2 regions of the Clostridium intestinale genome follow, and region 2 is predicted to be linked to the other one. Evidence: riboswitches for the same ligand, from Rfam matches in the RefSeq annotation. Region 2 holds a riboswitch; the other holds the start of a gene.

Region 1 (4,430 bases), 920 kb from region 2:
CATTTTTTAGTTCTCTTAAAACTAAATCACCTTTACCATTCATAATATCAACATAGGAAACATTGTCAGAAACATCTATTATACCTATATCATCATGTTCAACTCCTGGGATTCTGCATATTGCACCAACTATGTCACCTGGGCGTATCTTTTTCTTTTTTCCACCGTTTAAGTATATCTTAGTAATGTCTTTTGAAACTTCTTTCTTTTTACTAGTAGTAACTTTTTTGAAGTTTTCATTTTTTAGCTTGAAGTCTTCTTTATTTGCAAGAAATTCTTCTCTACTAGGTGGAGAAAGTTTAGGAACTTTATAATTTATATAATCTTGAATTTCTTGAAAGAATCTATCTTCATAAGGAGTCTTAAAGGTTAAGGCAACTCCAGAGTTTCCAGCTCTCCCTGTTCTTCCAATTCTATGTACATACTTCTCTTTTTCCATAGGAAGGTCATAGTTTACAACTAAAGAAACTTTATCTATATCAAGACCTCTTGATGCTATATCAGTAGCTATAAGAAATCTAAACTTACCTGATTTAAACTCATCTATAGTTCTTAATCTTTCTGGCTGAAGCATACCTCCATGAAGTCCTTTTGATGGATATCTTTTACCTTCAAGTTTAGAAATAAGAGTATCTACATTCTCTTTTGTTCTACAGAAAAGTATTGCACTGTCAGGGTTTTCTTTTATAAGTAACTTTTCAAGTAGAGAGAACTTATCTTCATCTTTTACGTCAAAGTATCCTTGCTTTATATTTTCAACAGTAAGCTTGTTTGGAGTTATTTCAACATTTTTAGGAGACTTCATATGTCTATCACAAATTGTTTTAATTTGCTCCGGAATAGTTGCAGAAAATAGCAAAGTGGTTTTCTTTTTAGGAAGATAAGATAAAATTTCTTCAACTTCTTCTAAAAAGCCCATACTTAACATTTCATCAGCTTCATCTAAAACTAAATAATCTATTTCACTTACATTTAAAGTTTCACGCTTAATATGATCTAGAGTTCTACCTGGAGTACCAACAACAACATGAACCCTTTGCTTAAGCTCATTTATTTGATTAGTTATAGGTTGTTTTCCAAAGATAGCTACAGAACGAATTTTGTTGTATCTACCTATGTTATTTATGTCTTCCTTAACTTGAACAGCAAGCTCTCTAGTTGGAGTTAATACAAGTGCCTTAGGATTTTTTATTTCTACATCAATAGATTGACATAGAGGTATTGCAAAGGAGGCAGTTTTTCCACTACCTGTTTGAGCTTTTACAATTAAGTCTTTCTTTTGAAGTACTATAGGAAGAACTTCTTTCTGTACATCTGTAGGATTTGAGTATCCTAATTCCTCTAAAGCTTTTAGAATATTAGGATTTAAATTAAAATCTTTAAAATTAATATTATTCAACAATTTCACCTTTTTCTATAAATTCATAACGTATCTACTATATTAACATTATACCCTATAAAGTAAAATACTTTCTCTTTCTATTGCTTAAGAATTTTTATAGTGCTATTATAAAAATATAACTTAAATAGCACAGGGGTGTTGGATGATAGCCAACTGAGAGTAAGAACTAAATTTCTTTAACCCTAGTACCTGAACTGGATAATGCCAGCGTAGGAAGTGTTTTGTTTAATAGTATTTTATGAAGTTAAACACAATCCTATGGGTTGTGTCTTTTTTGTTTTAAAATAATTTTAATTGAGGTGTTTTTTTATGAAAAATAATGTTGTTCAAGCTTTAAAAGATGTTAGAGAAAAGTCTCCTTTAGTTCATCAAATAACTAACTATGTTACTGTTAATGATTGTGCTAATATAACTTTAGCTATAGGTGCATCTCCAGTTATGGCTGATGATATAAACGAAGTTGAGGATATGGTTAGCATAGCTTCTGCTTTAGTGATAAATATAGGAACACTTAACAGCAATACTGTAAAATCAATGATAGCTGCAGGTAAAAAAGCTAATGAACTTGGAGTTCCAGTTGTTTTAGATCCTGTAGGTGTTGGAGCTACTCCATTTAGAAATAAGGTTGGAGCAGAGTTAATTAAAGAAGTGAAATTTTCAGTAATTAGAGGTAACTTATCTGAAATAAAAAGTTTATATGGAGCTGATGTTAAAACTAAAGGAGTAGACTCTTTAGAAGAAAGTTCTTTAAATGAAGTTGGACTAGCTAGGGAAATTGCAAAAAAATGGGGGACAGTTATCGCAATCACTGGAGCTAAAGATATAATTACTGATGGAGAAAGGGTTGCAATTGTAGAAAATGGACACAAGATAATGTCAAAAGTTACTGGAACAGGATGTATGTGCACAGCTTTAACTGGAGCATTTGCAGGAGTTTGTGAGGATTCATTTACAGCAGCTTTAGCTGGGGTAGTTTCTATGGGAATTGCAGGAGAAAAGGCTCATGAAAGATTAGGAGAAAATGAGGGGACAGGTAAACTAAGATCAAACATTATTGATGAAATATATAACTTGTCTTCAGAAGTTATTTTAGAAAGAGGTAAGGTATATGAACAATAATATAGATTATACAATGTACTTAGTTACCGATAGAGATGTTTTAAAAGGAAGAGACCTTTGTGAAGCTATAGAAGCAAGTATTAAAGGTGGGGTTACATTAGTACAGTTAAGAGAGAAAGATATTAGTTCTTTGGATTTTTATAACTTAGCTGTGGCAGTTAAAAAGATTACGGACAAACATAATGTACCCCTTATTATAAATGATAGGATTGACATTGCTTTAGCTGTTGATGCTGCTGGAGTTCATGTTGGACAAAGTGATATACCTACAAAAGTTGCTAGAAAGATCATTGGTGAAGAGAAGATATTAGGTATTTCTGCCGCAACTTTAGAGGAAGCTAAATTAGCAGAAGCAGAAGGAGCAGACTACTTAGGAATTGGAGCTGTTTTTCCAACAGATACAAAAAAGGATGCTCGCTCAGTATCTATAGATCTTTTGGAGGAGATAAAAAAATCCTTAACCGTCCCTGTGGTTGGAATAGGTGGTATTAACGAAAATAATGCTGAACTATTAAAGGAAAGTAAAATAGATGGGATAGCAGTTGTAAGTGCTATTTTAGGAAAAGATGATATTGAACAGGCGGCTAAGGATATGCTTGCGAAGCTTAAATAAAAGTGTATAATGGGGGACGGTTAAGCAAAAATTTTATGATTAACTGTCCCCAATTTTTTCTCATATATATTACAATATTTAATAAGTTTAGTGCATAATATAACAAGGAGGTGAATATTATGATAGATGTAGCATTATTAGGTTGTGGTGGAGGAATGCCAATGCCAAATAGAAATCTTTCTTCAATTTTATTAAATTATAGAGGCAGAAAGATATTAGTGGATTGTGGAGAAGGAACTCAGGTATCTATGAGAATGGTTGGCTGGGGATTCAAAACCATAGATATTATATGCATAACTCATATTCATGGAGATCATATTGTAGGACTTCCAGGATTACTATCTACGATAGGAAATAGCGGAAGAACAGAGCCTCTAACAATAATAGGACCAGAAGGAATTGAAAATACAGTTAATTCACTAAGGGTAATATGTCCATATCTACCTTATGATATTAAGATAATTGAAAATCCAATTGATACTATAGAGTTAGATAATTTTATTAATATCTCAACTTTAAATCTTGATCATTCAGCTCCTTGCTTAGGATATAGTTTTTATATAAAAAGAGCACCAAAATTTAGTGTTGAAAATGCATTAGAAAATAATATACCGAAAGATATATGGAATGTTTTGCAAAAAGGAAATGAAATAGAGTTTGAAGGTAAAATATTTAATCCATCTATGGTTTTAGGTAGTGATAGAAAAGGAATTAAGTTATCAATAATAACAGATACAAGACCTATAGATGAAATTATAAACTTTGTTAGGGACAGTTATATATTTATATGTGAAGGCACTTATGGTGATGATAATGATCTAGAGAAAGCGATAAAAAATAAACATATGACTTTTAGAGAGGCAGCTAATTTAGCTAAAAATGCAGAGGTAGGGGAACTACTTTTAACTCACTTCTCGCCAGCTATGGAAGAACCAAGTTGGTATTTAGTTAATGCTAAAGATATTTTTGAAAATGTTGTAATAGGGGAAGATAGACTCATAAAAACTATATCTTTTAGGGGCAGTTAAGTATTAGTTATTTAAATAACATATAGGGAAAATGAGGATTTTTATAAATAATAGTTATAAAGTTATGATACTTGTCCATAATTAACTATCAAATAATAAAAAATTTTAAAAGAACTTTTAAGATATGATTTCTTACATAGCTTTTAAATTTAAAGTAACATATTCGTCAATTAAGTTTGAATAAATCCTATTAGTCATTAATAAATCTACGCCAACTGAAGACAGGCGTGATACGTTAGATGCACAAATATTACCCAATATACTACAT
Region 2 (4,430 bases):
CACCATATATTATGGAAGCATATTGAAAGTTCTTGAAGAGAAGAAGAGTTATTTAAATGATGGCAACAAAAAAATAGGTATAGATATATTGGGAGATGTAGAGTGTACTAAATACATATTATCTAGGGATATAGAGTCTTTTAATAGCGATATGGCTAAGATAACTAATAATGTTAAAATAATAAATGGGAATAAGCAGGATTTTGATGTGATAATAACCGTTAGAAATCAAGGGTATACATCAAAAAAATTCAAAACTAACATAACTATTGAAAATAAGAATGACCATAGCTATGAGATTTATTATGTTTGGGGAGATTATGACCTTAAAGCATGGAGCATTCAAACAAGCACTACAAAACCGAAAGATTGGTAGTATATAGACTAAGGAGGAGTTTTTTTATGTCAAGTTGTTCAAGTTGTGCAAGCAAGGATAGTTGCAATACAAAAGACAAAGGATGTGGAACAAATACAGTGAGTATGAAAGTATTACCTAAATATGGAGAAGTAAAGAATATTATCGGAGTGATAAGTGGTAAGGGTGGAGTAGGTAAATCTACGGTTACAGGACTTATTGCAACTCAGTTAGCTAATAGAGGATATAAGGTTGGTGTTTTAGATGGAGATATAACAGGGCCATCTATGCCAAGATTTTTTGGTATAAATGATAAAAGAGCAGAGATGATTCCGCTGGATAATAATTCAAACTTTAAGTTTAAGCCTGTAGAGAGTAAATTAGGAATAAAGGTTATATCTATGAATTTACTTACTCCAGTAGAAGATCAACCAGTTATTTGGAGGGGGCCTGTTATAACGGGAGTATTAAACCAAATGTATACTGATACAGAGTGGGGGGATTTAGATTATTTACTTATAGATATGCCTCCAGGAACAGGGGATATAGCATTAACTGTAATGCAAAGTTTCCCATTAAAAGAAATTATAATCGTATCTACGCCTCAGGATATGGTTTCTATGATAGTTAAGAAGGTAGTTATTATGGCACAAAAGATGGGAATTAGCATAAGGGGAGTAGTAGAGAATATGTCTTATATTAATTGTGATAGTTGTGATCATAAAATAAAAATATTTAGCAAAAAGTCTGCTGAAGAACATGCAGAATATTTAGGGCTACCACTTTTAGCTGAGCTTCCTATTAATTTAGATTTAACAGAGGCTTTGGAGAATGGTACAGCTGAAGAGTATGTTAAGGAAGATCCACTTTATACATCGGTATTCCAAGGATTATATTAAAATTATTGAATAATATTTCCTTTATGATGACATACTAATTTTGTTAGTAATATCACAGGAGGGAAAAATATGAATGCTATAGTAGATAAAGATACTTGTATAGGTTGTGGATTATGTCCATCAATTTGTCCAGAAGTTTTTGATATGGAGGATGATGGAAAGGCAGGAGTTATCTCAGATCCAGTTCCAGAAGGTGCAGAAGATAGCGCAAAAGAAGCTGAAGAAAGTTGTCCAGTTAATGCAATTAGCATAGAATAATAAAAAAGCAACCGTAAGGTTGCTTTTTTGCTATTTTATGCTAGGTAGTTTTTGTTAGTTGCTTTTACTATTCTGTCTATAGGTAAAAATTTTATTATAACTAAACATATGATACCTTCTACCCCTACTAGTAGTCCATTTACAAAAAGTGAATAGACTATTGGAGACATTCCCTCTGGAGCAAAGCTTCCAAAGAAAGCAACGCCAGATATAAAGTGGCATAAAAATCTGCCAAATATGGCGACAGAAGTTCCGAGTAGCTTATTTTGCTTAAAGAATCCAGCTAGTCCTAGAGCTAAAAATGGAAGTGGATAGTCAAATAGGACTTGTACAGGATGTAGGATATATGGATCCATAAACAAGGTTATTATTCCATATAAGAATCCAGTCAAAAATCCTACTAAAGGACCATACATAAAGGCTATTATTAATATTGGAACCATACTTCCTAAGGTTACGCTACCTCCTTGAGGGAAGTGATAAAGCCTAAATACCTTAAGAACAGTTGCAAGAGCCAAGGCTATTCCAATCCTCGTTATTAATTGTGTAGTTATTTCGATTTTTTTAGCCTTTATAAGTACTATTAAAATAATTACACACCCTATAAGTGCAACTAAAGATAGCGGATGTTTAACTATCTCGCTAGTATTTGCTGGTAGATTAATAAAAATTTCTGCCAAGCTTTGAAAAAATTCTGTAAATATATCTTTAACATAAGTTAAAGCATCAGATAAATAATTCATAAAAACCTCCTTCTTTTTGTGCTTAAAGCGAAGAAGCAAAAAACCGCAACCTAATAAGGTTGCGGCATATTATACTTTAGATACTATCGCTTCCCTACGCTGGTATTAACCAGATCAGGTAAAAGGGTTAATGTAAGACATCTCTCAGCCATTAAGGCACCCCTAGCACATATTATTTTATTATATGCTTATAATATAATAGAAATTAGAAAAAATCAACTAACTTATCATTACTTATTTTATTTTGAGATACAGTACTTTCCTCTATGCCGTAAATGTTTGATGGATTTAGGTTAACTTCAGAACCAACTCTGCTTCCGTAAGGAAGATGAGAAATGGATACATTAACGCTTGTGCCATCTTCAAGTAGAATTACAGCATCATTGGAACTCATATCAATAATTTTACCTTTCATAATAAAAGCCTCCTAAAATAAGAATATACATTTAATATTCTTTATCTTAGGAGACTTTTATATACATTTAATATAAATCTGAGTAAATTATTTTAAATACTTTTAAAGCTTCTTGAATTTTGGGCTTAAGCAATTCTTTTCTTTCTAAAAACTCTGATTCGCCTAAAGGGGTAAGGGTATATATCTTTTGAAATTTCTTTTTTGGATCATCCCATTGACCCTCTATAAGACCTTCTTTTTCGAATTTTTTTAATATTGGATATATTCCTCCGGTTGATGGAACCCATAAACCTTTTGTTTTGTCACCAATCTTATGAGATATATCATTTCCGTTAGAAGGAGATTCACTTAAGATGTATAGTACATAGATAGGTAAAAGGCCTTTAGTAAAAACTTGCCCAACAGCATTATTTTCTTTATGCACTTTTTTTAATTCAGATAGCTTTTGTTTATACTCATTATAGAGCCGCTTTTCTTCTGCTCTAATATCTTCTTTAGTATTAAAGCTTGAATTTTTCATTAAATTATTCCTTTTCCAAAGTTATTCCTATAAGACCAGGTCTGATAGTTGAAAGTTTTAGATATGTAAAATACGTTTTCTGCAATTCTTTTTTAATAATATTATATAGATATTATAGGAAAATGTCTAACCTATATAGAAAATCTTTATATGTATAAGCTCTTATAGAGGTGAAAGTTATTTATAAATTCTGCATTGATAATTGTTAAAAATTATGGAATTCTTTATAGTAAACTAAATAAACTCCTAATAATTAAGGAGTTTATAATAAAAAATTATTCAATTGGGATAGTGACATCGTTAGAAATTATATGCCATATAGTATTACCTTTTGAAAGAGGAATCTCTGTATTGTTTGAATCTAAAAGCATAGTTTTAGAAGAATCTTTCCTCCAAGTACCCTTTACTATTTTCCCTTTAGAAAGTACATAAGCTTCACCTGAGCCATCTAATTTTATATTTAAGCGACCATCTTCTCTAGTTACTATATTTGTTTTTTGTATCACTATATTAGTAAATTTTAAAGCTTGATTTGTATTTGTATCTATGGCTTCTGTTCCATCCATTGATTTTACATAGTAGCCATCTTTAAAAACATAAGATGTGGAATAGTATTTATTTAATTTCAAAATTATCCTATCAAGTGGGTCTAAAAGGGAGTTATCCCAATATTCGTTGCTAAAAACAAGACTATTATTTGGAGTGTAGGACAACTTTTTATCATTTATATATTTCAAAAGTTTTTCTGAGGAGGTATATAAATTGTGAGGTGCTTTTCTCTTGTTGTCTCTACTGAAATAAGAGCCTTGAGCCATTTCGTTTATGCTCATATAGGTGGAGTCTTTCGCTATGGTATCTAGTGCTTCTTGACTTCCTCCACAATGAGCAAATGGGAGATTAATATCTTTTGCAATAGAAATAAAATAAGGTCTTGCACTTCTTACTGGACCTATTTTTTCAACAGAATTTTTATGGAATAGGGCTATGAATCTAGGGATTCCCCCTTCTGCCATGGTTTCGTATATTATATCAGCACCACTTAATCCACTTTGGGGTCTTGAGGAAGATGAATTTTCTACGATAACCATATAGGGTTTATTATTTAAAACTTGTTCAGATACTTCTTCACCTGTATATGGAGAATAGTATTTTTGTTCAGCAACTACAGGGTCAGTAGAAGTATTTTCTTCTTCAACTTTTTTAGGTGATGAATTGGAACACGCTGTAAGTGGAATAATGA

Evidence for each region. Region 2 has a riboswitch for thiamine pyrophosphate ahead of thiT (energy-coupled thiamine transporter ThiT). Riboswitches for the same ligand answer to the same signal wherever they lie in the genome.
Region 1: linked by a shared signal. The riboswitch ahead of thiM (hydroxyethylthiazole kinase) and the one ahead of thiT (energy-coupled thiamine transporter ThiT) in region 2 are both predicted to bind thiamine pyrophosphate.

What each region holds. Positions count from the first base shown of each region.
Region 1 covers NZ_CP121166.1:2,298,765-2,303,194, reverse strand. The annotation lists gene P8F83_RS11955 (DEAD/DEAH box helicase) at 1-1,399, opposite strand, end outside; TPP riboswitch at 1,524-1,635, shown strand; gene thiM (hydroxyethylthiazole kinase) at 1,712-2,521, shown strand; gene thiE (thiamine phosphate synthase) at 2,511-3,134, shown strand; gene P8F83_RS11940 (ribonuclease Z) at 3,254-4,162, shown strand; gene P8F83_RS11935 (transposase) at 4,295-4,430, opposite strand, start outside.
Region 2 covers NZ_CP121166.1:3,215,982-3,220,411, reverse strand. The annotation lists gene P8F83_RS16565 (YhfM domain-containing protein) at 1-376, shown strand, start outside; gene P8F83_RS16560 (Mrp/NBP35 family ATP-binding protein) at 403-1,254, shown strand; gene P8F83_RS16555 (ferredoxin) at 1,324-1,512, shown strand; gene thiT (energy-coupled thiamine transporter ThiT) at 1,548-2,255, opposite strand; TPP riboswitch at 2,330-2,429, opposite strand; gene P8F83_RS16545 (hypothetical protein) at 2,461-2,670, opposite strand; gene P8F83_RS16540 (PadR family transcriptional regulator) at 2,738-3,190, opposite strand; gene P8F83_RS16535 (DUF3048 domain-containing protein) at 3,466-4,430, opposite strand, start outside.